DNA from 3 places in the Paenibacillus sp. J31R34 genome. Region 2 is predicted to be linked to each of the others. Evidence: riboswitches for the same ligand, from Rfam matches in the RefSeq annotation. Region 2 holds a riboswitch; each other region holds the start of a gene.

Region 1 (10,060 bases), on a different contig from region 2:
TATTCGTGCTTCTGGCGAATTTCCGGGATGATGCCTTCTTCCAGCTGAATGATCGCACTCATTCCGGCTTCACTCCTCTGCGGAAGCGGTGCGTGAACGTTTTGTCATACAGCTTCGAACGGTGCGCATCCTTGTTATGCAGCTCCGGATCAAGCGCCCAGCCTGCTAAAATCATCGCATGTGCACGAATGCCATGCTCGCGCATCGCATTGTCGAGCTCGGCAAGCGTTGTGCGGATAATTAGCTGATCCGGCCAGCTCGCACGGCGAACGACGGCAATCGGCGTCTCATCTTCCCAGCCGGCATCTTTAAATTCCTGCACCACTTTGCGCGTCAGCGTAGCGCTGAGGAACAACGCGATCGTACAGCGATGCGCCGCCAAATCCTTCAGCTTCTCCAGCTCTGGAACAGGTGTCCGTCCTTCGGCCCGCGTCAAAATGACCGTTTGGGTCAGGTCAGGAATCGTCAGCTCAGCGCCAACCGCAGCAGCGGCAGCAAATACCGAGCTTACGCCTGGGACGATTTCACAATGGATGCCTTCACGCTTAAGCAGCACCATCTGCTCCAAAATAGCCCCATACATCGCAGGATCGCCTGTATGAATACGGGCTACGCTTTTCCCCTGCTTTACCCGGTCTACGATGATGCCAACCATTTCATCCAAATCCATGCCTGCGCTTTTCAGCACCTCAGCTTCGGGCTTCGCTTTCGCAATCAGCTCTTCATTAACGAGCGAATCGGTATACATGACGACATCTGCCGCTTGCAGCAGCTTGAGCCCTTTTACCGTAATGAGATCCGGATCGCCGGGACCCGCGCCAATAATATGTACAATCATTTTCTCACCACCATTAATGTCAAGTATTCAAGCTCGCGCCCTTGGAGCTCTTCAACATCCATCCATACCTGCTCCTCGGACGATGTAACCTTCGTCAAAACATAAGCGTTCTTAATCAGCTTCAAGTCGCGCAATACAGTCAGCATCAAATCCAGCACCTTAGCAACTTTGATGAATACGACGCAGTCATGGCGCTCAATCGCTGTACGCATCGCTTCATAGCTTGGCGTTGCTGGAACAATCGCCACATGCTCGTCGCCGTCGGCAAGCGGAATGCCAAGGCGGGAAGCCGACGCATTAAAAGAAGAAATGCCGGGAATTGCCTGCATTTCCACTTCAGGGTGACGCTCGCGCATAAGCCGCATCAGGTGGATATACGTGCTGTAGATCATCGGGTCGCCTTCCGTCACGAACGCCACATCGCGGCCTTCGCTAATCGGCTGCCATACCTGCTGCACCGTCTTCTCCCACTGGCGCTCCAGCGATTCGCGGTCCTTCGTCATCGGAAAGGTCAGTCCGAGCATTTCTTTCTCCGCTGCGTTCACATACAGTTCAGCAATCGTCAGCGCGTAGCTTTTGGCGCCCATCTTTTTGCGCGGGTATGCGATAACCGGACATTCCTTCATAAGCCGAAAAGCTTTAACGGTAATCAGCTCCGGATCCCCCGGTCCAATTCCGATTCCATATAATTTGCCGAGCTTAGTCATTGCTGCTTTCCTCCTCGGTGAGTATCTCTGGCTGCTTCCAAGCCGTAATTAGAAAAATCGGATTAAGCGCATCAAAACGCGTCAAATCCAATATCGGTTTGCTGCGCGACAGCTGTGCCAGCGTAATATCGGTTTTAAAGCCTTCATCCTCAAAAGCACTCATCGCTTTGCCCATCGTCTCAATCGTTGCCGCATTCACGACGATGCGTCCGCCTTCCTTAAGCCGCGTGCAGCAAATATGCAGCAGCTCACGCAGCTCGCCGCCGCTACCGCCGATAAATACAGCATCGGGATCGGCAAACGTGTCCAGGCCAACAGGTGCGCGTCCCAGCCGCGTCGTCAGGTCGGTTCTGAATTTCCGGGCGTTTTCCACACAATTGGCAAGATCGCCTTCGTTCTTCTCTATGGCATATACGTCGCCTTGGCGGGCAATGCGTGCTGCCTCAATCGCCATGGAGCCTGTGCAGGTGCCAATATCCCAAACCGTGCTCGTCTCCCTGAGCTGCATAGCCGCAAGGCTGAGCACGCGAATTTCACGTTTAGTAATTAGTCCTTTGTCCGGCTTACGCTGGGCAAACTCGCTGTCAGCAATGCCGAGCGGCCACGAGGGGCTCGTCCCTACACGCTTCAAAATCAAGACATTCAGCGGAGAAAATTCCGCCTCCGCAAGCTCACTCAGCTCATACCACCCCGTGCGCTCATCCGCTCCACCTAAATTTTCAGCCAAAAAGGCTTTATATTCAGTCATGCCGAAATCGAGCAAGTAGCGAGCGATTACGCTTGGATTGTTTTTGTCATCGGTCAGCAGCGCAATCTTCGCTTTGCCGTCGATACGCTGTGCCAGTCCCTTGATGCTCTTGCCGTGAACGCTAGTCAGCAGCGCATCATGCCAGCTTTCGCCCATTCGCGCAAAAGCAAGCTGCACCGAGCTGTGCGCCGGATAAATGTCCAGCTCCACCTTGCCCGCCAAATAACCGCCAATGCCATAAAACAACGGATCGCCGGAAGCGAGCACAACCGTCCGTCTGCTCTCCGCCTGCAGCTGCTTGGCCAAGTCAGTCAAGCCGCCTTTAATGACGATTTTCTCGCCTGCATATTGCGGAAAAAACGCCAAATGGCGCTCGCCGCCAACCAGTACTTCACTCTCTTGAATCCAGCCTTCATAAAGCGACGGCAAGCCTGCCGCTCCATCATCGCCAATGCCGATCATTTTGATTTTGTTCCCCAAGCTCTATCTCCCCCGATCCCTTTGCTGCCAAGCAGCTTGCATGCATTTGAAAACGCTATTGCTCAGCCCTGCCTAACAGCTGGGCTTTCATCGATATAATGACCGTCTCGACTGTCAGCAGTCCGCCCGCTTCCTTCTTGCTATGATAGCAACACAGCTCGCTCATTCGTTCGAAAAAGGCATCAATGCCGCGCTCCTGCATCATATCGCCAACCTGTGAAGCGGTGTTCGCGCCGCGTATTTCTTCCACAAGTCCTTCGGGAACAGCTGCATATTCCGCTATTTCGGCGAGAAAGCCGAAGTCGACTGGCGCGCTTTTGGAATGCACCATCATGACGCCCTGCGCCACCTTCGAAAACTTGCCCATCATGCCGACAAGCGTTACTTTGCGAATTTGCTTGTTTCGGGCCATTTTCAGCGAGAAGCCGATAAAATCGCCCATCTCGATAAAAGCCTCCTCCGGCAAATCGGGATACAGCTCCATCCCAAACTTTTCCGTACGGCCACCTGTCGATAAAACAAGATGGTCGCAGCCGCTGACGGCTGCGACATTAATCGCTTGCGCGACGCTCGCTTTGTATGCTGCAGTAGAGAACGGCACAACGGTGCCTCTCGTTCCGAGTATGGAAATGCCGCCTAGAATACCAAGGCGACCATTTAACGTTTTGAGCGCGATTCGCTCGCCTTCCGGCACAGAAATGACGACGCTTACGCCTCGCCCCTCCAGCTCGAACGATCGCAGCACCTCTTCGACCGCTTCGTGAATCATGCGGCGCGGCACCGGATTAATGGCGGCTTCGCCAACCGCCACGGGCAGACCGGGCTTCGTTACCCGGCCAACACCAATGCCGCCATCAAGTATAACGCCTTCGCCGTCATGCCATTTGACCTCCGAAAAAATGCTTGCGCCATGCGTAGCATCCGGATCGTCGCCGCCGTCCTTAATCACTTCAGCTTTTGCGGCATCGCCATTCAGCTCACAGCTTACAATGGTGAAAGTGACCCGCTCGCCAATCGGCAGCACAATTTCCGACTCGGTCTGCTGCTCGCGCAAAATCAGCGCAGTCAGCGCCGCTTTCGTCGCAGCTGTTGCACAAGAGCCCGTCGTATAGCCATGGCGAAGCGGCTTATCCTCTTTCTTGTCCACGCTTTTTACACTTGGCGCTCTGCCAGCAGGGAAATCGCGTTAACCGCAGCCACGGCAACCGGGCTCCCGCCCTTTCGTCCGAGATTCGTAATAAACGGAATGTCCAGCTTGGCAAGCTCCTCCTTCGATTCTGCTGCCGATACGAAGCCGACGGGCACACCAACGATAAGGCCGGGTTTGGCTTCGCCATTTTTCACCAGTCTAATTAACTCCAGCAGCGCTGTAGGCGCGTTTCCGATCGCATAAATACCGCCGTCCGCTTCACGAATCGCTTTGCGAATGGAAATAATCGCCCGCGTCGTATTAAGGCGCTTCGCCTCCTCCATCACATCTGCATCCGATATGTATACACGCACGTCGCCGCCAAACTTCTCAATGCGCGGCTTGCTGATTCCTACCTGAACCATTTGCACATCGGCAACTACAGGCTTGCCTGCGAGGATCGCCTTAATGCCTGCCTGTACCGCATCCTTATGGAACATCATGCTGCGTCCCAGCTCAAAATCGGCGGAAGCGTGAATAACGCGCTGTACAACAGAATATTGCTCATCTGTGAACGGGTGCTCCCCTAGCTCCTCGGTAATCATTTCAAAGCTGCGTGCTTCAATTTCCTGCGGCTGTACAGTAAGCGGTTTAAAATCGGTCAAAAAATCCATGTTTTTCGCTCAGCTCCTTCAATTATGATGCAACGTGTATTTAACTCAACATTTCCTTTAATGTATCGCTTATTTCGTCAAAACGCGAAAAAACATGCCCATACGCAAGCTTAGGACGCCCAATAATAATCGTCTCAACACCCATTTCAAGCGCCGCTTCCAGCTTCTCATCCACAGAGCCAACCTTGCCGCTCTCCTTCGTAATCATCAGCGTCACGCCGAATTGCTCATAAAGGGCGCGATTGAGCGCTTTGGAAAATGGACCCTGCATGGCAACGATATGCTTTTGCGGCAGTCCAAGCGCATCGCATTTCTCCATATTGTCGAGACGCGGCAGCATGCGGGCGATCAGCGTCACGTTAGGCAAGCCTAGCAGGCGCTCGGTAAAAACCTGCAGCGTTTTGCTGCCGGTCGTCAGCATTACGACGCCGCCTTTGGCAGCCGCCATTTCGGCTGCTTCGGCGTAATCATCCGCATACTGGATTAGCGGCTGTCCGTCAAAGGTCAGGCTCTCGCGCTCATAGCGAATATAAGGCACCGATGCTTGCTCGGCCGCCGCCATCGCATTGCGATGCGCCTCCTCAGCAAAGGGATGGCTGGCATCAACGACAGCCTTTACCTGATTTTCCTTCAGGTAAGCTGCCATTTCGTCTGCGGTTAGCCGTCCCACTCGCACGTCAAGTCCGGCCTCCTTCAAGCTGCCTGCCGCACTGTCGGTCACGACCGAAGTCAGCACGCTATAGCCCTGTGCCTTAATTTGTACGGCGAGCTCCCTCGCATCGCTCGTTCCACATAGCATAAAAATCATGGCCTAACCCTCCCCGACAAGCGTTGCTGCCTTGGACGGATCATTTTTCTGCGGGGCATCTTCCTTGGCATTAGCAGCAGGCTCGCCAATTTCAAGGTGCTCGTGGTCGTGGTGATCATGGTCGTGATCATGGTGCTCATGGTTATGCTCATGCGTATGGCCCTCATGATGATGCTCGTGATCATGCGCATGGTGTTCATGATTATGGTCATGATGATCATGCCCGTGATCGTGATCATGATGGTGATGGTCATGGTGGTCATGATCATGATCATGGTGGTGGTGATGGTCATGATCTTTCATCGCCTGCAGGCGGAACTGGCACATATCGCAGTTCATCTTCACTTCGTCCTGCAGCGCTTCTGCGGCGCGATCTTTCAAAATCTCTTTAAGCAGCGGGTGGAAGCCAAAATATTCCGCAAGCACAAATTCCGTTTCCGGATAAGCAGCCGTATATTGCTCCATCGCTGCTTCCATCCGTTTAATTAAAACGCCGGTAAACAGGAAGTACGGCAATATAATAACTTTACGCGCGCCCAGCTTGAGGCAGCGCTCTACACCTTCATCCATCAGAGGCGCCGTTACGCCAATAAAGGCGGTTTCGACCCATTTGACTTTAAGGCGCTCCCAGAACAAACGGGAAATTTTAAATAGCTCACTGTTCGCATCGGCATCGCTGCTGCCCCGACCGACGATCAAAATAGCCGTATCAGCAAGCTCGCTTTCCTCTGCCGCAGCGGCTTCGCCAAGGCGGGAGGTCAAAATTTCCAGCACTTGATCGTGAACGCCAATCGGCCGTCCATAAATAATATTTATAGCTGGATAACGCAGCTTTGCCTCATCAATTGCCGCAGGCATATGAAGCTTTGCATGCCCTGCCGAAAATAACGTAATCGGAATAACGGCGATCCGAGTCGCCCCTTTTGATACGCAAATATCAAAGCCCTGCTTCATCGTCGGCGTGACAAACTCCAGAAAGCACAGCTCTACCAAATCTGCTTTCAGTGTTGACGCTACAGAGGCGACAAACTCGCGCACCTCTTCATTTCCTCTCTCATCCCGGCTTCCGTGCCCTACAAATAAAACCGCATCCATCTTCCTTCATCTCCCTTGCTGTAGCTAGTCTCCGCACAATGCGTCTTCGATATGAAAAACAGGCAGCTCTTGATAGCGATAGCCTTCTATTTGACCCATCCGTTTAAAAAATTTATGAAAGCGCTCATTCGGATGGCCTTCCGATTTATACAGTGCAATAATGCGTTCAATCAGTGGCACGATTTCCTCGGCTGCAATGCCTTCGGCAACCGGCTGCGCCGCATGTGCATTGCGGCCGACGGTTTTGCCGCCGAGGAACAAATCAAATTTGCCACGGCGATACACGATGCCGATATCCTCGTTAACTGCGCCATAACAAGCCATGCCGCAGCCATTGAACCCGACACGCAGCTCCTTCGGCATGGCCATGCCGCCGATCTTCTCTTGCAGTTCATCGGCATATGGAACCGATTCCGCCTTCTCCAGATTGCAAAAATCGCAAGCCTTCAGTTGCAAAACATCACCGATCGGCGCCAGACTGAGGCCATCCGCACGCAGCTTTGCCGTAACGCTTTCTGGATCAGACGTCGGAATCCGCACAAGCAGATGATGATGCGGTGTATATTCAATCGAGCCCTTCTCGCCAACCGCCTGCGCCAGTGCCACCAACTGCTGGGGAGTAAAGTTCTTCGTCGCTACACCCGGGCTTACGGCGAACTCCAAAACCGATTGCTGCGTAAATACAGGCAATCGGCTCGCAGCTTCCACATATGCCGCACTAGGCTCTATACCCTTGCTGCGATCATTAAGCAGTACTGCTTCCATCGCCAAATGAAGTGGCGAGACAGCTGGCATCGCGGCTGACTCCACCTTCGATGAAGCAGCTTTATCAACCGGAGCTGGAGCAGGCTTCACGGGTGCGACTGGAGGTGCTATGGCTACGGCTACGCCGCCGCCTTGCCCATTTTCATTTCTCGGCTGGTCTGGCACCGCCATTTGCGGCTCTTCCCGCTCCACCAAAGAGTCCGCCCTATCATATTCATCCTCAGGATAGTCTCCATCACCTGAGAGCTCCGGCATTCCTGCCGTATGAAGTGCCCACGGCTCATTCTTCTCTTGCAGACGCTGGTGAGGCTTCAAAGGCTGCGCGCCTTCACCCAGCGTATATTTGCGCTGATAGCCACGCGGCGTAATCATCAGCCCATCATAATTAACGGTTGTGGAGTTGCCAATAACGACCGTTGTCAGCATGCCGATATCATGATCAAGCATACGGGCAAGCGTCGTCACGACAATATCCTCACGGTCGCGATACGCGCTTTTCACAATGCCAACCGGCGTATCTGGCGAACGGTATTTGAGCAAAATACGCTGCGTCTCCACGATTTGCCGTGTTCTTCTGCCGCTGCGCGGGTTATAAAGCGCAATGACGAAATCCGCTTGTCCTGCCGCTTCTACTCTGCGCGCTATCAGCTCCCAAGGGGTCAAATGATCGCTTAGGCTGATCGTGCAAGCATCGTGCATAATCGGTGCGCCGAGCAGGGACGCTGTCGAGTTAATGGCGGAAATGCCGGGAATGACTTCAACCTCTACCCCGCCATTACGCTTCCAGCCCTTCTCAATCAGCACCTCATACACGAGTCCTGCCATACCGTACACGCCCGCATCGCCGCTTGATATAACGGCAACCTTCTTGCCGTTCTCCGCCTGGCGCACCGCTTCCTGCGCCCGGCTGACCTCCTCCGTCATCCCTGTCCGCACAATCGCCTGATCGCTGATTAGCTCCCGAATCAAGTCCACATACGTGTTATAGCCGATGACTATATCGCTCTCCTGAATCGCTTCACGGGCGCGTTTCGTAATATGCTCGAAGCTCCCTGGGCCGAATCCGATAATTAACAGCTTGCCGACGCCTGCTTCACTCATTGATGCCCAACTCCTTCTATGTAGCAATTTACAATTTCTATCCAACAAAAAAAGCACCTCTAACGCTATGTGTTAGAAATGCTTGAAAAGACCAATGTCCTTGTTAAACGCAGACAGCGAAGGGCCATCCAATCTCTAACACCTTCCTAATATCCACGTAGGTTTACAGTGTCGTTGAAATAAGCAGGTCTCCTGGCTTTGAAGCGTCAGTCGCTTCATACAGTGGCGGGTCCGCGCCGGTCTCTCACCGACTTCCCTATTAAGTCAACTTGGGCGCCTTGAGCGCCTGCTGACACTTATTCCCTTCCTATTAAATTGTAATCTTAATGATAACATTAGATTGTATGATCGACAAGTGCGTTTATGCCATCAGCCTAGACGTAAATAGAGCCAGCGCAAGCATGGACTGCATGTCCAGGCTTGCGCCAGCTCTATTTTTCAAAATATAAGAATTTATAAGTTTTGCACTTATAAATGGGCTTATATTGCACCCTCGAAACGGCAGCTTTGCCGTCAGAGGACGGCTTCAGCCATATACGCGTAAAGGTTTATTTCTTCTCCAGTGTTTCCCAAGCCGCTTTCACGAGGGAATCAAACAGCTCATCATCCTCTTCCAGCTCATCCTCGACCGCTAAAAGATCTTCTTCCTTGCCCGATTCATTCAGAAAAAATAAACCGTAGCCCCACTCAGTCGCCTTGCGGCTGTGAAGGGCAATTTCGTATTGGTTCGTCTGGCCCTCTACTTCAAAATGAACCTTGCCCACGAAACCAGATTCCTTAGAGTTCGTCATGCTAGCATGCAAAATATTTACTTTCATCTTTCATTCTTCCTCTCTTTACCGTTACGACACCAGCTGCTGAAGTTGATTTACTTGATTTAACAGCTCGTTGATTTTGTTAATCGTATTTGGAATTTCCGTTGCGTCAACCAATGCTTTGCCGTCTTCGATCTGCTTCAGCACCGCATCAATGCTTTCCTGCAGCTTCAAATTATAATCGACCACGGTCTGATGGACATCCTTGGCAAAATCCGGCGCTTGCAGCTCGCCAAACTGCTTGATCGAGTCCTGCACAGCTACCAGCTGCTCCTTATAATCGGCGCGTGCACTCGCATCGTTTACGGCTTGCTCCGCAAGCTGCGTCGCCTGCTCGCTGAAGCTTGTCAGCGTCTGCATGTACGAAGCCGCCCCCGTCACATAGTCGGCCGAGCTCGATACGGAATTGACCGCCTGCTTGGCATCCTCGAACAACGAGCATCCTCCTAATAATAACATTCCAATGATTAAAAGTATGCTTTTTCCTGAACGAATGGTCATGTTTAATCTCTTCCTTTCCGCCTGTATGGCACAGAGCACTATTTATACGGCATAAGCGTCCAAACGGTTGCATTTCGTCTTATGAATAAGCTTGTCCATCATTTATGTGGGCTATAAGATCAAATGAGACAAAAACAGCCCCATGATTTCGTGGATTTCATTTAGACCATTTTCTTGTCAACCGATATTTCACACTTATCTGCCAGTTACTTGTACGACAAAAAGGAGCTGCCACGAGGCAAGCTCCTTCACTATCGTTATACAGATGATTCTATGAATGAGTATTTCGATTCATTTTGAATTGATCTCTTTGCTTGATTTAATCGATAAAATGTACATATTGCAGGAACCTTTTCAGTATAACCGCTGCCTGCGCCCTCGTTACATTCTCCCTCGGGG
Region 2 (10,060 bases):
GGCCGCGGTACACCCGTCCCGTCTCCAGCCCCTCGATAATATACGAGCCATGCTCCTGACCGCGATGCTCCTTGGTGTACGCCTTAGGCTCTTCCTTCATCCAGTTCGGGAAATCGGTCTCGAACCAGTTGCGCCCTTCTGTACATACGCGCAAGTAGCCGCCCGTTTCACCGTTAATCCACGTTCCAAGATCGATCCAGTCGCGAATTTCCTCCGGACGCTTGCGGTACCAAGGCACATATTCGCTCAAATGACCGTTGGATTCCGTGCTGTAATAGCCGAAGCGGCGCATCATATCGATGCGTACTTTCTCGGTTTTGCTGTATTCCGGATGCTGTTCAAATGCCTCCAGCAGCTTGCCCGTCATATCCTCGCCATTATGTTTAATTTGCACATACCACGTTTGGTGATTGATTCCTGCACAAATAATGTCTACCTCTTCACGCGGAAGGCCAAATACTTCGGAAATTTGCGCATGTCCGCCCTGAACACCATGACATAAGCCAATCGTCCGTACACCGCCATATTTATTGCATGCCCATGTAAGCATCGCCATGGGGTTCGCATAATTCATCAGCAGGCAGTTCGGCTCCGCCACCTCGCGGATATCCTTGCAAATATTCATCATTTCGGCGATGCCCCGCTGCCCATACATAATGCCGCCTGCACAAATAGTATCGCCCACACATTGGTCTATGCCGTATTTGAGCGGGATGTCTACATCGGTCTGAAAAGCTTCCAAACCACCGACGCGAATCGTTACAAAAATGTAACGTGCATCCTTTAGCGCTTCCCGGCGATCGGTCGTAGGCTCAATTTCAATTGCTAGGCCGTTCTCATTAATATCCCGTTGGCATAGCTGGGTAACCATGTCGAGATTTTGCGGATTAATATCCTGAAAAGCGACTTTGATGTTATTAAACTCTGGAACGGTCAGCAAATCACGCAGCAATCCCCTAGTAAAACCAATACTTCCTGCTCCAATAAACGCAACTTTAAATGACATTGATTTACGCCTCCAATGGCTCGCAATATAGTAGTGAACAATACGCTAATTGTAGCACCGGCAGCGTGGAGGCGTTTGCACAATTGTAACTTCTATTTTGCTTCTTTGTATAAAATTCTAACTTTATAAGTTGAACGATTGACTAGCGCTCCACTTCCTTACGCACCGCGCGGCGATAGGCCAGCGGCGTTTCGTTCGTATATTTTTTGAAAAGGGTACTGAAATATTGGCTGCTGTTCACGCCGACATAATGGCAAATATCGCTGACCGGAATATCGGTCTGCTCCAGCAGCATTCGCCCCTTCTCCATCCGAAAGCGCATGACGTAGTCCATAACCGAGCAGCCCGTTCCCGCTTTAAATATGCGGTGGAAATACCCCGGGTGCAGCCTCACCGCCGCCGCAATATCCTTGACCTGAATGTCACGGTCATAATTTTGCTGAATAAAAGCGATGCTCTCGCCCACATAAAACTCCGATGCATCATGCGACTGGCTGGAGGCCTCCTGTGCAAGCCTGCCAATTTGAACGAGCAGCTGCGTCAGTTGAAGTGCAGTGAGAAGCTGCTCCGCGCGCCGCTTGCCGTCCAGCTCCAGCACGAGTGCCTTCAACATTTGATACACATCGCTCGGATCGTAAAGCAGCAAATAATCGTGCTGCACGGCGAACAGCGCCGCAAGCGCACGATCTGTCTCCGCCAGCCGTTTAAGGGAAGGAAGTCCCACACCAGTATGGCTAAAAATAAATTCAACATTGAGCATCCGGCATGCGGTGCCCTCCGCAACGTGAAGACGGTGAGCGACCATCGAGTCGATGACGATGAAATGCCCTTTTTCCATTGGGATGGATTTATTCGGCAGCTCTACCGTGCAATCGCCTGATATGACATACATAATTTCAACAGCGCTATGCTGATGGTAAGCCATTTCGAAGCCATTCCATTCCTTAAAATAATAGGCTACCACTCGCGGATACTGCTCGGCCTGCATTAATTGCCCCTGAAAAATACCCCTTCTTTCCACTTCATCGTCCCTCCTCTAAGTAAACACCTTCCAAGCTGCTTACAGCAGCCTGCCGTTATCTTTAGCGAACCACAGCCGCATCGTCAGCATGCTGAGCACAATTGACGTCAGCGACGACGAAGCCGACATCGCAAATACGATCAATATTTGATAGCGGACCGCCTCAATCGGGTCTGCCCCGGCGACGATCATCCCTGTCATCATGCCTGGCAGCTGCACGAGTCCGACCGTCTTCATGCCGTCCAGCGTGGGAATGAGACTGGAGCGCACCGCCCGGCGCACCGCTTGGCGAATCGCCTGCTTCGCCGTCGCTCCAAGCGCCAGCAGCGTCTCAATCTCTCCCCGCGACGCTTCAAGCTCCCGTTTCATATGGTTTAAATAGAGGCCGCATACGATCATGGAGCTGCCGATAATCATCCCACTGACCGGAATGATATACCTTGGCTCAGCCTCAATAATGCGAAGCGAGAGCAGCAAGGCGAGCGTTACCGCCTCCGTGCCTGCCAATGTAAGCGCAATGCGCAGCCGGATACCCTTAACCGGCATGGCGCGGGAGCCGGCATTCCATGACGCAACCGTAATCATTGAAATAATAATAAGCACAATAAAAATCGGATGATTCGTCTCAAAAATAAAATGCAGCAAAAAACCGATAAACAGCAGCTGCACAGCGGAGCGAAGCGTACCTGTAATAATCTCCTTCTCCAGGCCGAGCTTTTGCTTCATTGAGATAAATGTCGTAATGGCGACAAATACCAGCGTGCAGGCGAGCGCAATATTATTCATGCGGGTCTTCCCCCTGCTCCGGCGCATGCTGACTATGTAAAAAGCTGCGCGCCTGCTCTGACCCGGGATTTGTGAAAAAAGCTTCCGTAGCGCTTTGCTCCAGCAGCCTGCCCTCCGCCATAAACCAGATACGCCCGCTTATTTGCCGTGCCTGCTCTAGATCATGAGTAATCCAGATGAATGCCGTGCCTTCCTTCGAGCACCATTCGCTTAGAAACTGCTCTACCTGCCGCTTGCTCTTCGGATCAAGCGATGAAGTCGTCTCATCCAGCAGCAGCAGCGGGGAACGGAGCACTAATGCCCGTGCAAGGGCTGTCCTTTGTTTTTCCCCGCCAGACAAGCTTTCCGCCTCTTTGCTCCATTCGATATGCCCAAGGCCGACGCCTTCCATACAGCGCCTCGCCAGCGCGTCATCGAACGGCTTCCCTTGCAGCTCGCTTACCGTGCGCAAGTTGTGCTCGACCGATCCCGGCAGCATGACCGGCGTCTGAGCAACGTAACACACGATGCGCCGCCACTCCTCGGGCTTCCACTCGATGCTTGTCCGTCCTTTCAGCAATAGCGTTCCCGCATCCAGCTCACCAAGCAGCGACACGATTCGCAGCAGCGTGCTTTTGCCCTGACCGGATGTGCCCAGCAGCGCAATACGCTCCCCGGCCTGCACCTGTGCTGTAATCCCTTCAAAAATCCATTCGGGATGTTTTCTATATTTTGATACGTTATCCAATGTTAATAAGGGGGCCACCGAGCTCTCTCCTTCATCCATAACCTGCATTTCACCATTATACTCTGCTCCCCGTCTGCTCGAAAGAGGACAGCCTGACGACGATTGGGAGCAGCAGCCGTACTGTATCCGCACTCATAGGCAATTGTGTCTTTTTCGCGACTACCCTTCGGCTAATGTGGCAAGAAACGGAGGTTTTTTAGTTGACAACAATGGGGGTCGCATGCAATGATAATGATAATTGTTATCAGTAATGAATTTAAACATAAAGATGAGGTGTTGAGCCATGGCATTTCAGCAACCATATAGCATTCTGATTGTTGATGATGAGGAGCATATCCGCAAGCTGCTCAAGTTATTTTTGAAAAAAGAAGGCTGGATCGTCGAAGAAGCCTCCGACGGCATCAACGGCTTGTTTAAGGCGATGCAATACAATTATTCAATGATTTTGCTGGACCGCAATATGCCGGGGATGGACGGGCTTGAATTTTGCCGCGAGCTCAAGAAGAAAAAATCGACACCCGTCATTATGCTTTCCGCCTGTGGCGAAGAGGATGACCGGCTCGACGGCTTCCAAGCGGGCTCCGACGATTATGTCGTTAAGCCATTCAGCCCGCGCGAGCTGATGTACCGCATTAAGGCGATCATTCGCCGCACCTCGGAGTTTGCTTATCGCGCCTTGCAGCGCAAGCAGACACCTGATCTTACGCTGCCAGGACTCGTGTTCGATTATGATTCGAGGCAAGTGATTGCCGGAAACAGCAAGGTAAAGCTGACGTTCCGCGAATATGAGCTGCTCAGGTTTATGGCAGCCAACATCAATCAGCCCATTTCCCGCGAGGATTTAATGCGGCGAATTTGGGGCTATCAATCGCTCGGCGATTACCGGACGATTGATACCCATGTAAAGCGGATCAGAGAAAAGCTGAACCGCGTCCACCCCGAATCTGCCTCCTTGATTCAGACGGTATGGGGCATTGGCTATTGCCTGATGAATCCCGCGGCAGAGACCATTTAGGCGGGCGGCTGCAGCAGGCAGAATTGCATTACCTGTCTATATTGGCCTGTTTTCCTGCCTGCCATGTCCCCGCTCCCCCGGCTTTGACCATCCCCGCTTCAAATAAAGCAAAAGCTCCGCATGCGCCAATCAGCGCAAGCGGAGCTTTTTTAATATTCATACCCTATGAACAACGATACGAATCGTCCTGATCATTACAATTACTTCATTACTTAGCCAGTTGCTCCCGTACTTGTTCCGTCGCTTGAATCATATTGCGCAGCGATGCAACTGTCTCATCTACACCACGAGTCTTAAGTCCGCAGTCCGGGTTAATCCAGAACAATTCTGGCTCAAGCACGTTCAGGGCGCGTTTGATCATCGATGTCATTTCCTCTACTTCCGGCACGCGCGGGCTGTGAATGTCGTATACGCCAAGGCCAATACCCAGCTCATACGTGTGCTCCTCGAAGCTGTGAATCAGCTCGCCGTGGCTGCGGGATGTTTCAATGGAGATAACATCGGCATCGAGCGCGCGAATGGAATCAATAATGTCATGGAATTCACAATAGCACATATGCGTGTGAATTTGCGTCGTATCCTTAACGTCAGAAGTGGACAAGCGGAAGGAAAGCACCGCCCAGTTCAAATATTGCTCCCAATCTTCACGTTTAAGCGGCAAGCCTTCGCGAAGGGCAGGCTCATCCACCTGAATCATTTCAATGCCTGCTTCCTCCAGCGCCTTCACTTCTTCTGCCAGGGCAAGTGCGATTTGGTAAGCAACCTGCTCGCGAGTCAAATCGCTGCGGACAAACGACCAGTTCAAAATCGTAATCGGGCCTGTCAGCATGCCTTTCACCGGCTTAGAAGTCAGCGACTGGGCATAAACGGTTTCTTCGACAGTCATCGGCTTGCTGAACTGCACATCGCCGTAAATGACTGGTGGTTTTACACAGCGCGAGCCATAGGATTGCACCCAGCCATTTTTCGTGAAAGCAAAGCCTTCCAGCTTCTCTCCAAAAAACTCAACCATATCCGTACGCTCAAATTCCCCATGAACGAGCACATCAAGGCCAATCTCTTCCTGCAGCTTGATCCAATGCTGAATCTGCTCCTTAATGAATACGCGGTACTGCTCCTCGCCCAAATCACCACGGCGCCATTGCTGCCTTGCTTGGCGTACTTCCGCCGTTTGCGGGAAGCTGCCGATTGTCGTTGTCGGCAGGAAAGGCAGCTGCCAGCGTTCCTTCTGGCTCACTTGGCGCTCTGCAAATACCGCTTTGCGCTCCGACGGCTGTGCATCGATGCTCGCTACAGCGGCATGAACGCTTGCACGGCCACGGGACGGCGATGCGGCAAGTGCAGCCAAAGCGGCTGCATTGCGATCAAACGCCTCTTTTACCGCTGCTTCTCCTTCATTCAGCGCAGTTGCAAGAACGGCAATTTCCTCCAGCTTCTCATTGGCATACGCCAGTGCGCCTGCAAGCTCTGCTGGCAGTGCCGTTTCAAGAGCCGCCGATACAGGTACATGCAGCAGGCTGCAAGAGGAGCTTACAATTAGGCGGTCGTTTGGCACGACTTTAGCAATGCGGGCAAGCAGCGCTTTGCGCTCCTGAAGATCCGCCCGCCAAATGTTGCGGCCATCAATTACACCTGCACCCAGAACTTTATCCTGCGGGAAGCCGATCGACTCAAGCTGCTGCAGGTTCTTTTCAGCGCCGGCTGTGAAGTCCAGGCCTAAGCCCTGTACAGGCAAAGCCGCGATTGCAGCAAAATGCTGAACCGATTCGAAATACGTTTGCAGCAGCAAATTGAGCTTAGGTGCCGCTTCATGAAGCTGTGCATAAATGCTTTGAACAAGCGCCAAATCTGCATCAGAAACATCTGTTACGAGCGAAGGCTCGTCAATTTGTACCCATTGCACGCCTTCTTGCTCCAGCTCGCGCAGCACCTGTGCATACAGCGGCACATACTGGGCAGCAACCGTAGCAAGCTCAGAAGCGGCATAACCTTTAGAAAGCTTGAGGAATGTATAAGGTCCAACAATGACTGGTTTGCCTTCGATGCCCAGCTTTTCCTTTGCCTCGCGGTAAGCGATCAATGGACGGTTCTCGGTCAGAGCCGGCGTAATGCCCTTCAGCTCAGGAACAATGTAGTGATAGTTCGTATTGAACCATTTCGTCATCTCGGATGCCGACGCCGTTTTATTGCCTCTCGCCATGGCGTAATAGGTCGTTACCGATACAGGGCCGCCTGTGTAACCAAAGCGCTCAGGCACGACGCCAAACATAGCCGCTGTATCAAGGATATGGTCATAATACGAAAAATCATTTACCGGAATGAGATCAATTCCGGCCTGTTTTTGCAATTGCAGATGGTTTAGACGAATCGTCTCCAGCTGCTTCAAGAAATCCGCTTCCGCAAGCTTGCCGCTCCAGAACGCCTCCAGCGCTTTTTTCCATTCTCTGTTTTCACCGATACGCGGATATCCCAAACTGCTGCTTTTTACTTGACTCATTTTTATTGCCTCCTGTTTTTCATTATTCACCCTAGTGGATGGAAGTTATAATTCTTTGTTATTTCATCAACAAACTCAGATATATACTTATGGCATTGCGAGCGAATTTCTTCGCGGCGGCCTTTCCCTATACATCCGATTTGCTGCCAGCCAGAAACGATTAAATACAAAAAGGGACGTCCTACCCTGTACAGAAATGTGGGTAAAGACGCCCCTCGTTTCAACAAACGATGGCTGCCATCTTTAACACCTCCCTATCTCCCGTAGGTAATGCAGTGTATAGAATAAGGCAGGTCTCCTGGCTCCAGCATCATCATCGCTGCGCTCGCCTTCCCGGCATCATGCCAGTGGCTTTATTGTGCAGAACTCCGCTGTTACAGTGGCGGGACCGCGCCGGTGTTGCACCGGACTTCCCTTTTAAGCTCAAGACGTTACGCAAGAGCACCTTATTCCTCGCTATTTAGTTGGTCAATCTTTATTTATACAAGGTGAAACGGTTGTCGCGTCCTTTGGCGGCGCAGCTCGTTTCAGTCCGAGAAATATAGAGAAAGGATGGAAAAATCATATCCTTTCCTACTATTTCAAGCAACATGTATAACTATACACACTTTCGTGTTTTTATACAACAAAAGATTTTACAGCCGCTTTAAATTGTTCGAGCGTGCGCGGCGGCGGCTGTGTTCCCCTCAGCTTGGACGGCAGAGCCTCCCATGCTTCCAGCACCATTGGCAGCGTGAGTCCAAGGCTTCTGAGACGCTCGCCTTCGCGAAATACCGTCTCCGGCGTACCCTCCAATATACAGCGGCCCTCATTCATAATAAAAATCCAGTCCGCCCAAGCATAGGCCATATTCATGTCATGCGTGGCCATAACCGGAGTTATGCCGCTCGCATGAATGCGGTCCAGCTCAGCCATCAGCCGCTGCTCCGATATCGGATCGAGATAAGCAGCCGGCTCATCAAGCAGTACCAGCTCCGGCTCCAGCGCCAGCACGCCGGCAAGAGCGACACGCTTCTTTTGCCCCAGGCTGAGATGATGCAGCGGCTTATGCGCCAGTTCCTGCAAGTTCAGCTGCTGGATGATACGCCCCGTACGCCTGTTAATTTCCTCTTCATGAAGCCCCGCATTGCGCAGCCCATAAGAAATATCCTCATAAGCGGTATTTAAGATGAGCTGATGCTCCGGGTCCTGAAAAACAAGACCAACGCGCCGTCTCAAGCTGGCAAGCTCTCTGGGCTTATAAGAAAGCGGCTCGCCGCGCCAGCTGACATAACCGGATTGCGGACGATTAATGCCAATAAGCTGCAAAAAAAGTGTCGACTTGCCCGAGCCATTATGCCCGCACAGCGCTACCTTCTTGCTTGCTGGAATGCGCAGCTCAAGCCCGTTTAAAGCGGCCTTGTCCGTTCCGGGATATGCATAGCTTACGCTGTTCATTTCCATAATGGTTGATGTCTGATCGTTGCCTGCCAGCTTATTCACCTCCATACCGAAGCCATAGCTCTGCTGCCAGTAAAATGATTATGCCTAGCCCAGCTTCCGCCCAATATCGGAGGCGAACCGTCCGCTTTGCAGCAGGAGCAAGGCGGATCTCATTCGTAAATCCTCTTGCCATTAGCCCATTCGAAAGCCCCTTGTATCGATGCATCGTCTTGACGAAGAGCCGCACGGCAATAGCTGCCGTACCCTGCAGCTTTCCTCTAAAACCATGTTGACCGCCCCGTGCGCGCTGCGCGATCAGCATAGCCCCCGCCGTATCCAGCAGCAGAAAGATGAAGCGATACATAATGATCATGAGCTCCAGTACAATTTGCGGCATTTTCAACCGCTTCAGCACCTGCAGCAGCTCGGGAAACGGGGTAGTCAAGGTGATGAAAAACATGCAAGCCAAGCAAGCAAGAATACGCGTGAAAATAGGTCCGGCCAGACCTAAGGATGCTTCCGGCACATACAAGCTGATCGGCTCCCATGAAGCGAGCACCCAGCCTGCTTTCTCAGCTGCCAGGCTTCCTGCTGCGCTGCCACTTTTACTGCTGCTAGTGAATTCAATAAGCAGCGCTGGCAAGCTGAGAACGAACAGCAAGCAAGAGGAGAAAAGCAGCGCCATATAAAGCTTGGCAGGCACTTTCGCGTAGCCAACCGTCCACAGCATAAGCCATCCAAAAATGGCTAGCTGCACGAGCGGATGAGCGAGATAGGCAAGCAGCAGAAGCAGGGCTGCAAGCCCGCATTTCCAAAAGGCGGATAAATCCCGCAGGCGATTGGAATAAGAAATCGTATCAATCCATTTCATCATTGCTGCTTTGTTTTCTCCGACTTCCCTTTAAATAGGCCAATCACATAGCCGATAATGCCAGCGCCTATCGCAGCTTGCAGCGCGAACAGCATGCTTTCTGTTTCTCCCGGCACCTCTGTCAGCGGAGACGCCCAAGGCTCATAATGGGGTGCAATCGTCTGGATCATTTCCTCCGCTGCCCCATCCGCGCCGCCGAACTCGGCGTTAATGAATATTAATGGCGCAACGGCAAGTAAAACAACAATGGCTAAAATCCAAATATTTTTGGCACTGCGGCTCATTATACGCGCTCCCCTTTCATTCTCCGCTTCAAAATAGACAGCTCGTCCGTGTTAAAAGATTGCAGCCAGTTCCAGATCAATACCGTCAGCAAGCCTTCACTAACAGCGAGCGGAATTTGGGTAATCGCAAAAATGCCGCCAAACTTCATAAACGACGCGATAATGCCGCCTTCGACAGCCGGAAAAGCAACTGCGAGCTGAATGGAAGTGACGATATAAGTAGCCAGATCAGCAACAGCAGCAGCTGAAAAAATCGCCAGGCCTTGCTTGCTGCCTGAACGCATCAGCAGCCGATAGACCGCATAGCCCGCAGCGGGACCGGCAACCGCCATTGAAAAAGCATTCGCCCCAAGCGTCGTCAGCCCGCCATGCGCCAGCAGCACCGCCTGAAACAGCAGTACCATTGAACCCAATACGCTCATGGGCAGCGG
Region 3 (10,060 bases), on a different contig from region 2:
TGACGAATGAGTATGGCGCTGTAGATTATTCCCGTGTGAAAAAGGTAATCAGCCACCCGGTGGCAATGGCGCAGTGCTTGCAGTTTCTTAGAAGCGAAATTCCGCATGCTGAGACCGAGCATGTTGGCAGTACATCTGAAGCGGTGCGTATCGTACGCGACAATCCGGGAGCAGGCTGGCTGGCGATTGGTACGTCAAGAGCGGCAGCAAACAATGAGCTTGATATTTTGCAGGCGAGCATTACCGACCACAGCAACAACTATACGCGATTTTTACTCGTGGGTGAGCAGCCTTATACGGCGCGGCAGTCGGATTTTAAGAAGACGAGTATTTTGGTGAATTTGCCGGATGACTATCCAGGTGCGCTGCATCAGGTGTTGTCAGCTTTCGCATGGCGCCGCATCAATCTGTCGCGTATTGAATCGCGTCCGACGAAGAAAAAGCTGGGTAATTCCTATTTTTATATCGACATTGAGATGTCGCTTGATACCGTGCTGCTTCCAGCTGCGATTTCTGAAATTGAAGCTATCGGTTGTCAGGTACGCGTGCTGGGCTGTTATCCAAGTTTTACGTATGAGCAGCTCCAGCAGTCGAAAGGATAATAGCTCGGGTAACAGATAGGGGGAATGCGGCAAGTTACCGCATCTCTTCTTAGCTGTAAGGATAGATTAAATGGCTGAATTAGGCCGAGGGAATTGATTTTTGCTAATAGCGAGACGCACAGCTTCTGGGAAGCTGGCTGCGGCTTGCTATTTTTTTTGCAAAATTGGGGACACCTGCCCATGTGCTGCATAGGATATAAAGATTGATAGCAAGCAAACATGCACGGCAGTATTTATGCTTGTTATTTAAAGAACGTGACAGGAGGTTGTCGGCAAGTGAAAATTTATGTAGTGAAGAAAGGCGATTCCCTCTACTTAATCGGTCAGAAACATCATGTTACGGTTGAGGAGATTTTGAAGCTTAATCCTTCCATTACGAATCCAGACGTCATTGAGGTGGGCATGAAAATTAAAATCCCATCCTCATCCCATGGAACTGGTGGAATGGACATCATGCACCAATATGTGGTGAAGCAGGGGGATACGCTGTGGAAACTGTCCAAGGCATGGGGAGTTCCGCTAGCCGATATGATCAAAGCGAATCCTCAACTTAAAAATCCCAATGTGCTTATGACAGGCGAAATTGTTAATGTGCCAAAAGCGGGCCATATGACGACTACACCGACTACAGGCGCGGGGACTACAGGAGCAGGGATGACTGCAGCTGGAACCGGCGGTCATGCAGGACATCATGCCCTGCATCCGCTGTCGGTCATGCAAGGGGTACAGCAATGGGTTGGAGGAAAAAAACCGACAGGGCAAATACCTGGCAAAACGCCGACTGCGCCAGTAACCGAAAAAACGCCAACCGCTCCTATTGCGAAGACGCCAACTGCCCCAATAACGAAGACGCCAACCGCTCCCATTGTGACGCCTACATTGCCGGAGGCAGCACCTGCGCCACAGCCAAAACCAAAACCGCTGCCAATTGAGAAGCCAGTGGAGAAAAAGACGTACCCGGTTTATTCCCATCATCAGCAAAGCGTTGACTTGTTTATGCAGTATGGCACGCCTGCGGTAGAAGCCTCATCGACTTACCCGACTACGACTGTATCTCCCGCTGCAACTGCTCCTACTTGGCCGCAATACGGTGGCTACGGCATGCCTACGATGGTATCACCTGCCCAAACAGGCGGTTACGGTCATTGGGAGCAGCCAACTATGGTTAGCCCTGCAAGCCAGGGAGGAGGCTATAATCCATGTCCTCCAGGCATGTATCCGATAGGTGGTATCGGCGCCGGTGGCTACGGTTATGGCGGTCAAGTGTCGCCAACTGAGACGCATGGTTACGGTTATGGCGGAATGGTATCGCCTGCAGAAACACAAGGCTACGGCTATGGTGGAATGGTATCACCTGCGGAGTCGCAAGGTTACGGCGGAATGGTATTGCCAGCAGAAACGCAAGGCTACGGCTATGGTGGAATGGTATCACCTGCGGAGACGCAAGGTTACGGCGGAATGGTATCGCCTGCAGAAACGCAGGGCTACGGCTATGGTGGAGCCGTATCGCCAGCAAGCACGCAAGGTTATGGCGGAATGGTATCGCCTGCAGAAACGCAGGGCTACGGCTATGGTGGAGCCGTATCGCCAGCAAGCACGCAAGGTTATGGCGGAATGGTATCGCCTGCAGAAACACAAGGCTACGGCTATGGTGGAGCCGTATCGCCAGCAAGCACGCAAGGTTACGGAGGAATGGTATCGCCTGCAGAAACACAGGGCTACGGCTATGGTGGAGCCGTATCGCCAGCGAACACGCAAGGCTATGGCTATGGCGGAATGGTATCGCCAATTGGCAACAACTGCAACGGCTATCCCGTTTCAGCATTTCCTCCGTTCCCGCCGTACGGATATTATCCTATGCAAACCGCTGGAGTAGAGACACAAAAACCATGCAATTGCGGCTGCAAGGATAAGCGCGAAGAAGATGAGGAAGTAAAAGAAATAACGACAATCAATGTAAAAAACGGCAAAAACAATACGCAGCGCAAATCCAATAAAAAAGCGGTTATTCGCACCGTTGCCCCTCGCTCGAGAACGAGCAAGCAAAACAGCAGCCCTTGGATTAGCCGTTAAAAAACGTAATAAAGCACCTTGTCTCCTAGTCAAGTCTACAACTGGCAGATAATTAACAAGAGCGCTGCCCAATAAGCTGTCTTCGGTATCGAACCGAAGACAGTTTGTTTCATTTTCTTTGCGGACCACAACGGTTGAGAAGCGCATGTCATTTTCGTTTCTGCTTAGTTTCATTTATTTAATTCTGTTCATGAGGTTGATGCTATAATCAAGTCATTAGAAAGCTCAAACCACTGTAAATGGCGGCATTCTACTTGGACAACTGACAGAAGCTTCGTTGACTTGGAGGTTAGCATGGTTGCAATGAATAAAGGTGAAAAAACGACAGGAACAAACAGATTGTTAAAGGATAGAATTGAGGAAACGGCTCTGTATATGGAAGCGCATTTTGGCGATAGATTGACGAGGAATCAACTTGCACAAATGGCTGGGCTAAATCCAGAGCATTATTCAAGATTATTCAAAACATATAAGGGACAATCTCCCGTTGACTTTTTGACGGAACTGCGAATACAGGCAGCCAAGCTGCTGCTGCAGCGTCCGGGCATCACAGTCAAACAGGTTGGACGAATGGTTGGCTTCGACGATCCCTATTATTTTAGCCGCCGCTTTAAGTTAAATTCGGGCGTCGCACCTTCAGCGTACAAACAAGAAAAGCCATTGCGTGTTGTAGCGGTTGACTACTATGGGCATATACGAGCGCTTGGTATTCGTCCTGTAGGTGTCAGCGCAGGCATGGTCGGACTTAGAGGGCTGCTTGCGGACTGGTCTGATGATGCTCTAGATGTAGGAATAGATGAATTCCCCTATTATGACTCTGATGCAACAGATCAATTAAAGCCCGATATTGTTGTAGGTCCAACTTCCTGGCTGCAGCGTGGTCAGTGCGGAGCGAAGGTTATAGAGGTGGATGACAAAAAAGACCCTTTATATGTTCAATTCAAAGCAATTGGAAGTGCTTTAGGTTTGGAGCGACAGGTAGAGGAATGGCTGCGGAATTATGAAGAGAGAGCTCTTGAGCTTAGAAACAGGTTGTTTAGGAAGATGGAAGGGCAGACGATTGCGGTTTTCCGTGTTCGGGCTGAATTTCTTCAAATGTATGGAAACCAAATTATGGGCTATTCGTTGTACCGTTCGCTTGGTTTGACACCACCTTATAAGCTTGCGAAGCAATTCGAAATAAATGATAGCTATCACTCCACAGTCATAACTCTGGAAGAGCTGCCTTTTTTCAGGGCGGATCACCTTATCGTCGTCGTGCAGCCTGATGAGGAGACTCGCCAAGTATGGGCCGACATTCAAGAGTCTTCTGTATGGTCATCCTTCCCCGCCGTGCGCAGCGGCAATATTTATCTAGTTGATGTACACCAGTGGCTGGCTTATGATCCGTTGTCCATTATGGCGCAAATGGAAGAAGCGGCTGTGTTGCTAGGCGTAGGAATTGAGGGAGAAGAATATGAATAAGATACATAACAATCCATCAGCAATCATGATAGTGTATGGATATTATTAAGAAGGAAGCCCTATAATCGATTATGATAATCATTATTAATTATAAGACTGAAGGGGAATAAGAAGAAATGAAACAGTTAAGCAGCAGTAGAGGCTTGTACATGGCAGGAATGCTGGTCATTTTATTCGTTATTGCGGCATGTGGTTCAATGGCAGACAAGCCGTTGGAGGACGGAGGAAGCAACATGGCTCTGAACGCAGAACAAGCCGATGTGACTGCGGGGACAAGAATATTCACCGACGATATGGGGAGGGCTGTGGAAATTCCAGTCTTGCCGCAAAAGGTTGCTGTATGCGAGTTTTCTTCGGTGGCCATAACGGTTGGCATTCAGCCGATTGCGGTTTGCGATAATGATTTTCTTAACTCGTTCATAAAACCATCACTGGCAGGCGTTGATTCTATCGGTGATCCGCCAAATGTTGAGAAAATAGTAGAGCTTTCACCGGATTTAATGATTTTTAGTTCTGTCTATCCGGAAATTTATCCTGATATTATGGATAAATTAGAAAAAGTATCTCCGATTGTGTACATTAAGTTCAGCGATCCAATTTATGATGTTTTTCCTAAAGTAGCGGATGTATTGGGAAAGAAGTCATTAGCGAGTGGTTGGATTAAAGATTACGAGGAAGAGAGGGATGTTTCGCGAGCGAAGGTGAAGCAAGCCATTGGAGATGAATCGGTTTCTATTCTTCTTATCGAGGAAGGCGGACTGCGAATTTATTTGAGTACTAACTTTGGTGGGTATGTCGTGAGGACAGCCTTACAAGCCAAAGCAGTAGATAAGGTTCAGGCAGAAATGAATATGGATCGTTGGAAAAATGCGGTTGTCGTCTCGCAGGAGCTGCTTCCAGAGTATGTAGGGGATCATCTACTGCTCATTGTAGAGGATGAGGAAGACTACAATGAGCTTCAGAAATCAGGCTTATGGCAAGGATTGCCGGCAGTCAAGAATGGAAAGGTACATCTACTCGACCAAGACAAATATTATCTGGCAGACAGTATTACAATTAGAGAAACGATGAAAGAAGTGGCTGACTTGCTAGCTTCTGGTGGAAAAAAGTAAACTCGTCCATGCTCACCATTCACTTTGCCTAAAGCGTCAAGAGAAGCCATGCAGTCACCATAAACGGTATGGCTTCTATTAACCATCCTTCAACTGGTCCACAACCTCCTGCAGCAAACCCATTTCCGTCTCCTTTAATTTATGCAATTGCTCCATTTGCTTGTACAAAGCGTCCGAGCTTCGAGTAAGCCAATATTTTAAAATGGAATTTCTTACAGCATGCACAGCCGCCTCCAGCTTTCTCCATCTGTTCAAAATTTGATTATCATCAATCAAATGCTTGTTATTAATCATGTAGTCTAATCGCATAGTCATACATTTCTTATGGTCGTAAAGCAGGTGAAACGATCTAATATCAAATACAACCTCCTCTTGAGCCAAATATTTTAAATAATCGGAGGCCTTGTCGTATACATTAATGCCGAAGGTTAGCCCGGGTGTGCCTGTAGCTTCGTTGTAATATTCATCCGTATGTGCCCTAGATAAGAGATAGGCTTTCATCGTATTTTTCACGTATTTTAGAGAAAAAGCATAGTCGTTATTTTCGAGAGGCTTCAATAAATAAAGATGCTGTTTAAAATCATGGGCTTCGATTTCCAATAAATGAAACGCTCTGCTAAAAGCCTCGTAATCACAGGTGATATTCGTTGAGTATTTTCCATTGGCATTATTGTCACAAAAATATAGCTTTTTATTGGCATCATCATACCCATTTATCATGACTTCATGTGGGGATTTCGCAGAAATTTCATATTCTTTTATATAAAAACGGTCGATCATAACGATCACATAGTAGCCGCCGTCAATCGATGCTTTAATAAAATCAAGCAGGTCATTATTCAAAATAGTCGAGCTTCGCCTGTCTATCGCTATCCGCTGAAAATCAATAAAAGGGCAGTCATAAAACTCAACCATTTTATCTCTATAATAACCATTGTAGAAAAAGGTATATAATTGGTTTGGATCGGGAATATCGAATAAATTAATATAATTATTCATAAACCACATTTTTTTCGAATCTACGCGAGATATAATCGAATAAAAATCACTGTAAAACCAATAGGAATCAATAATTTGTTTTACTTCGACTGGAAGGATTTTCACCGGCAATGTGATCATTCCTTTTCTATTTGATAGAGTATCTATTGGACTAACTTAATAAATAAGCTCATCATGCGTGAAGTATTTTCAATATATCATTACTGGAAAAAATATGAAAGTTTTATATTGAAAAACCTTTCATTTAGCTTGTTTAAGACACTGGGGCGTGTGCATTATGATGGAACTAAAGCTTATCTAAATCAAAATGTTGACAGATCAGCACTTCCTCCCTAAGATTAAGAGTGGATTACGGACAAGATAGGCTGATTAGCCTGCAAAACTTCATAATTGTATGAAAATAGGTGCGGCACGAAGGCAAGGACATATAGGCCTTAGTTCGCTTAAAAGGGAAGTTCGGTTAAAGGCCGACACGGACCCGCCACTGTATAGGGCAGCAGCTAATCAACTCATTAAGCTGCGCTCCCCTCACAAATGAACCACTGGCTGATGAGCTTCTTTTCGTCGCAGGACGAATTGCAGATGCTCGCCCTAGCCGGGAAGGGAAGAGAGGGAGGCCCCAAGTCAGGAGACCTGCCTGTTTTAACATCACTGTTTGACCTACGGTGCTTAGGGAGGTGGTTGGTTATGCCCATTTATTGCAAAATGTCTAACGATTATTTGCTGCTCCATGACGAGCAGACGCAGATAAGGTTTAGTTATTTATCATAAAAGCATTTCTGACTGCTTTCTTAAGGGTCGGGGATGCTTTTTTTAAAATATAGGAAAGGATATGATTTTTCTATCCTTTCTCTATATTTCTACGCGAAACGGTAGCTTTGCCGCCACAGGACGGCTTTCGGCCGTTTACGCTTACTAGAAGGGGAGACAAAAGAAAAATGAACAACACGAAGAAGCCATTTAGCTTGTCACTTGGAATGATGATCGTTTGCCTGATGCTGGTGCTTGCAGGATGCAGCACGAATGCTGACTCAAACGCAGGGAAGGGCACCAATGCTGCCGGGGAAAACAATGCTTCTGCCGCAAATAAAACACTGACAATGGCGTACACCTGGAACCCAGCAGGCGTTGATCCGCATGGCGATGACAGCTGGGACGTTATGCGCTCTGGCGCAGGGGAAACGCTTATTAAATTGAATGAGCAGCTGCAGCCGGCCGCTTGGCTTGCGAAGGAGTGGAAGCAGGAGGATGCTAACACGTGGACGCTCAAGCTGGAGAACAACGTAACGTTTCACGACGGCAAAAAGATGGATGCAGAAAGCGTGAAGGCTTCGCTGCTTCGTTCCATTGAAAATAGCCATCTGGCGAAGGATTTGCTGCTGGTGAAAGATATGGAAGTGGTTGCACCGGATGAGCTGAAAATTATAACAACACAGCCGAACTCGGCTATCATTTCCAGCTTGGCTGATCCAAGCACGATTATTCTTGATGTCGACAGCATGAAGGAAGCGGGCAGCTACCCGGCCATGACGGGAGCTTTCAAAATCAAGCAGTTTACGAAAGACGTATCGCTTGTTGTTGAGCGTTATGATGGTTATTGGGGACAACCGGCGAAGCTTAAGGAAGTGACAATGAAGTTTGTAACCGATGGCAATACCCGCCTGATGGCGCTGCAAGCTGGCGAAGTAGATGTTGCAACGGACATTCCGATTGACAGCATTGAGCTGGTAGAGAAGGACAGCAAGCTGGAAGTGCTATCTGCACCATCGGTTCGTACACATATGGTATTATTTAATATGAATTCTGCTTTGTTTAAAGAAAAAGCAAACCGCGAGGTTGTAGATCAAGCCATTCCGCGCGAGGCAATTATTGAATCGGTAATGCGTGGCTATGGCACGAAAGCGAAAAGCCCGTTCCCGGAAATTTTGCCATTTGGCAAAGTAGCGGAGCAAGCAGCAGGAGAAACGACGGAGCAATTGCTGACCGCTGGCGGCTGGCAGAAAAATGCGGCTGGCATGTGGGAGAAGGAAGGCAAGCCATTCGAGGCGACGCTCCTTACGTTCCCGCACCGCCCAGAGCTGTCCGTAATGGCAGAGGTTATTCAGAACCAACTGCTTAATGAAGGCATTACCGTGAAAATACGCAAGGTTGAAAATATTGATGCTGAGCTGGCGAAGTCCGATTGGGATCTTGCTATGTACAGCATGCTGACGGCACACACGGGCGATCCGCAATATTTCTTGAACATTTTCTATCAATCAGCTAGCGAATCGAATGTCAGCCATTATGTATCGAAGCCGCTTGAGACGGTTATTAACAAGCTGAACGAAACGTCTGCTACAGAAGCACGCAATGCGCTTGCGATAGAAGCTCAGGACATTATTAATGAAGATTTGCCGCAGTCGTTTATCGTACACCCCGACAATGTATTTGGCGTGAAAAAAGGGGTAACGGGCTTTATTCCGCATCCGATAGAATATTATTATGTGACAGCTGAAGTCGATATCACCTAAGTAAAGGGTGTACCTAAGTATGCTTCGTTTTTGGCTCGAACGCGCCATGCAAATGCTGCTTGTCATTTTTTGCGTAGCGACGCTTACCTTCATTTTAATGAGGGTGTCTCCGGGCGATCCGGCGAGAATTTTGCTGACCACGCACAATATCCCGGCTTCACAGGAGGCGATTGACGCACTGCGGGAGGAAATGGGGCTGACAGACTCCTTATGGAGCCAATATATACGCTGGCTTGGCGATGTATTTACATGGCAGTGGGGGACATCTTATATGTCCAAGGAGCCAGTTGCTGGCGAACTGCTTAAAAGGCTGCCCGCCACACTGGAGCTGGCCTCTGCTGGTGCATTTGTCATGCTGCTGGCAACCTGCCTCATCGGCCTCGCCACCGCAATCTTTTCAACAGGGCTGCTTGACCGGATGGGCCGATTGCTGGCGCTGCTTGGCGCCTCGATCCCCTCCTTTTGGCTCGGTTTTTTATTGATTTATTTTTTCTCGGTCCGTCTTGGCTGGCTGCCTTCCATGGGACGCGGCGGCCTTGCTCACCTCTTAATGCCGGCGGTTACGCTTGGGCTCGGACTTGGTGCGGTATATGCCCGGGTTTTGCGGACGAATATGCTCGAGATGAACAGCCAGAATTTCGTCAAGGCATCGCGTGCGCGAGGCTTGTCCAAGGGAAGGATTTTAATCTTCCAAGTGTTTAAGCATGCGTTTTTGCCGATTTTATCGATGCTGGGGACAAGCTTTGCTTTTATGCTGGGGGGGAATGTGATCGTTGAGACGATCTTCTCCTGGCCCGGCGTAGGCAAATATATTATTGAAGCGATAACGGCGCGGGATTATCCGGTCATTCAAGGTTATGTGGTATTCACCTCCTTCTTGTTTGTCGCGATCCATTTGGCGGTTGAAGTTTTTTATGTGCGCTTGGACCCGCGGCTGCGGGCAAGCTAGGAGGTACCCTTTTTTATGCGGACCCTTTTTAAGAAAAAGAATACAAGCCTGCTGCTTGGCATCGGCCTATTTGCAGTCATCGTACTGCTGGGCTTGCTTGCCCCATGGCTCGCGCCTCATAACCCGCTGCAGGTCAATTTATCCAATCGGCTTCTGTCGCCGAGCGGCGAATACCCTTTTGGCACCGATCATTTGGGGCGCTGTATTTTATCTCGTATTTTGTACGGCATTCGGACGACTGTTTCGATTGCTTTTGTTATTTTGGGATTGAGCTTATGCATTAGCTTGCCGATCGGGCTGTTGACCGGCTATTTTGGCGGACGCACCGATCATTTTTTCATGCGGCTG

The links. A riboswitch is a leader RNA that binds a small molecule or an ion and turns the genes downstream of it on or off. The one in region 2 is predicted to bind cobalamin.
Region 1: linked by a shared signal. The riboswitch ahead of cobJ (precorrin-3B C(17)-methyltransferase) and the one ahead of metE (5-methyltetrahydropteroyltriglutamate--homocysteine S-methyltransferase) in region 2 are both predicted to bind cobalamin.
Region 3: linked by a shared signal. The riboswitch ahead of AC50YG_RS28330 (ABC transporter substrate-binding protein) and the one ahead of metE (5-methyltetrahydropteroyltriglutamate--homocysteine S-methyltransferase) in region 2 are both predicted to bind cobalamin.

Annotation. Positions count from the first base shown of each region.
Region 1 is NZ_JBXENU010000001.1:1,330,144-1,340,203, forward strand. Features, by position in the region: gene AC50YG_RS05375 (cobalt-precorrin 5A hydrolase) at 1-62, opposite strand, end outside; gene cobM (precorrin-4 C(11)-methyltransferase) at 59-838, opposite strand; gene cobI (precorrin-2 C(20)-methyltransferase) at 835-1,545, opposite strand; gene cbiE (precorrin-6y C5,15-methyltransferase (decarboxylating) subunit CbiE) at 1,538-2,755, opposite strand; gene AC50YG_RS05395 (cobalt-precorrin-5B (C(1))-methyltransferase) at 2,829-3,920, opposite strand; gene AC50YG_RS05400 (precorrin-8X methylmutase) at 3,926-4,576, opposite strand; gene cobK (precorrin-6A reductase) at 4,617-5,384, opposite strand; gene AC50YG_RS05410 (sirohydrochlorin chelatase) at 5,388-6,479, opposite strand; gene cobJ (precorrin-3B C(17)-methyltransferase) at 6,504-8,345, opposite strand; cobalamin riboswitch at 8,511-8,660, opposite strand; gene AC50YG_RS05420 (hypothetical protein) at 8,894-9,163, opposite strand; gene AC50YG_RS05425 (DUF6376 family protein) at 9,188-9,595, opposite strand; gene AC50YG_RS05430 (leucine-rich repeat protein) at 9,981-10,060, opposite strand, start outside.
Region 2 is NZ_JBXENU010000005.1:402,421-412,480, reverse strand. Features, by position in the region: gene AC50YG_RS16795 (alpha-glucosidase/alpha-galactosidase) at 1-1,006, opposite strand, end outside; gene AC50YG_RS16790 (AraC family transcriptional regulator) at 1,149-2,027, opposite strand; gene AC50YG_RS16785 (ABC transporter permease) at 2,067-2,813, opposite strand; gene AC50YG_RS16780 (ABC transporter ATP-binding protein) at 2,806-3,558, opposite strand; gene AC50YG_RS16775 (response regulator transcription factor) at 3,824-4,555, shown strand; gene AC50YG_RS16770 (hypothetical protein) at 4,584-4,715, opposite strand; gene metE (5-methyltetrahydropteroyltriglutamate--homocysteine S-methyltransferase) at 4,764-7,052, opposite strand; cobalamin riboswitch at 7,324-7,516, opposite strand; gene AC50YG_RS16760 (energy-coupling factor ABC transporter ATP-binding protein) at 7,671-8,540, opposite strand; gene cbiQ (cobalt ECF transporter T component CbiQ) at 8,527-9,348, opposite strand; gene AC50YG_RS16750 (energy-coupling factor ABC transporter substrate-binding protein) at 9,345-9,629, opposite strand; gene AC50YG_RS16745 (energy-coupling factor ABC transporter permease) at 9,629-10,060, opposite strand, start outside.
Region 3 is NZ_JBXENU010000014.1:51,307-61,366, forward strand. Features, by position in the region: gene pheA (prephenate dehydratase) at 1-602, shown strand, start outside; gene AC50YG_RS28310 (LysM peptidoglycan-binding domain-containing protein) at 879-2,675, shown strand; gene AC50YG_RS28315 (helix-turn-helix domain-containing protein) at 2,970-4,139, shown strand; gene AC50YG_RS28320 (ABC transporter substrate-binding protein) at 4,256-5,251, shown strand; gene AC50YG_RS28325 (hypothetical protein) at 5,330-6,361, opposite strand; cobalamin riboswitch at 6,636-6,905, shown strand; gene AC50YG_RS28330 (ABC transporter substrate-binding protein) at 7,189-8,763, shown strand; gene nikB (nickel ABC transporter permease) at 8,783-9,712, shown strand; gene nikC (nickel transporter permease) at 9,728-10,060, shown strand, end outside.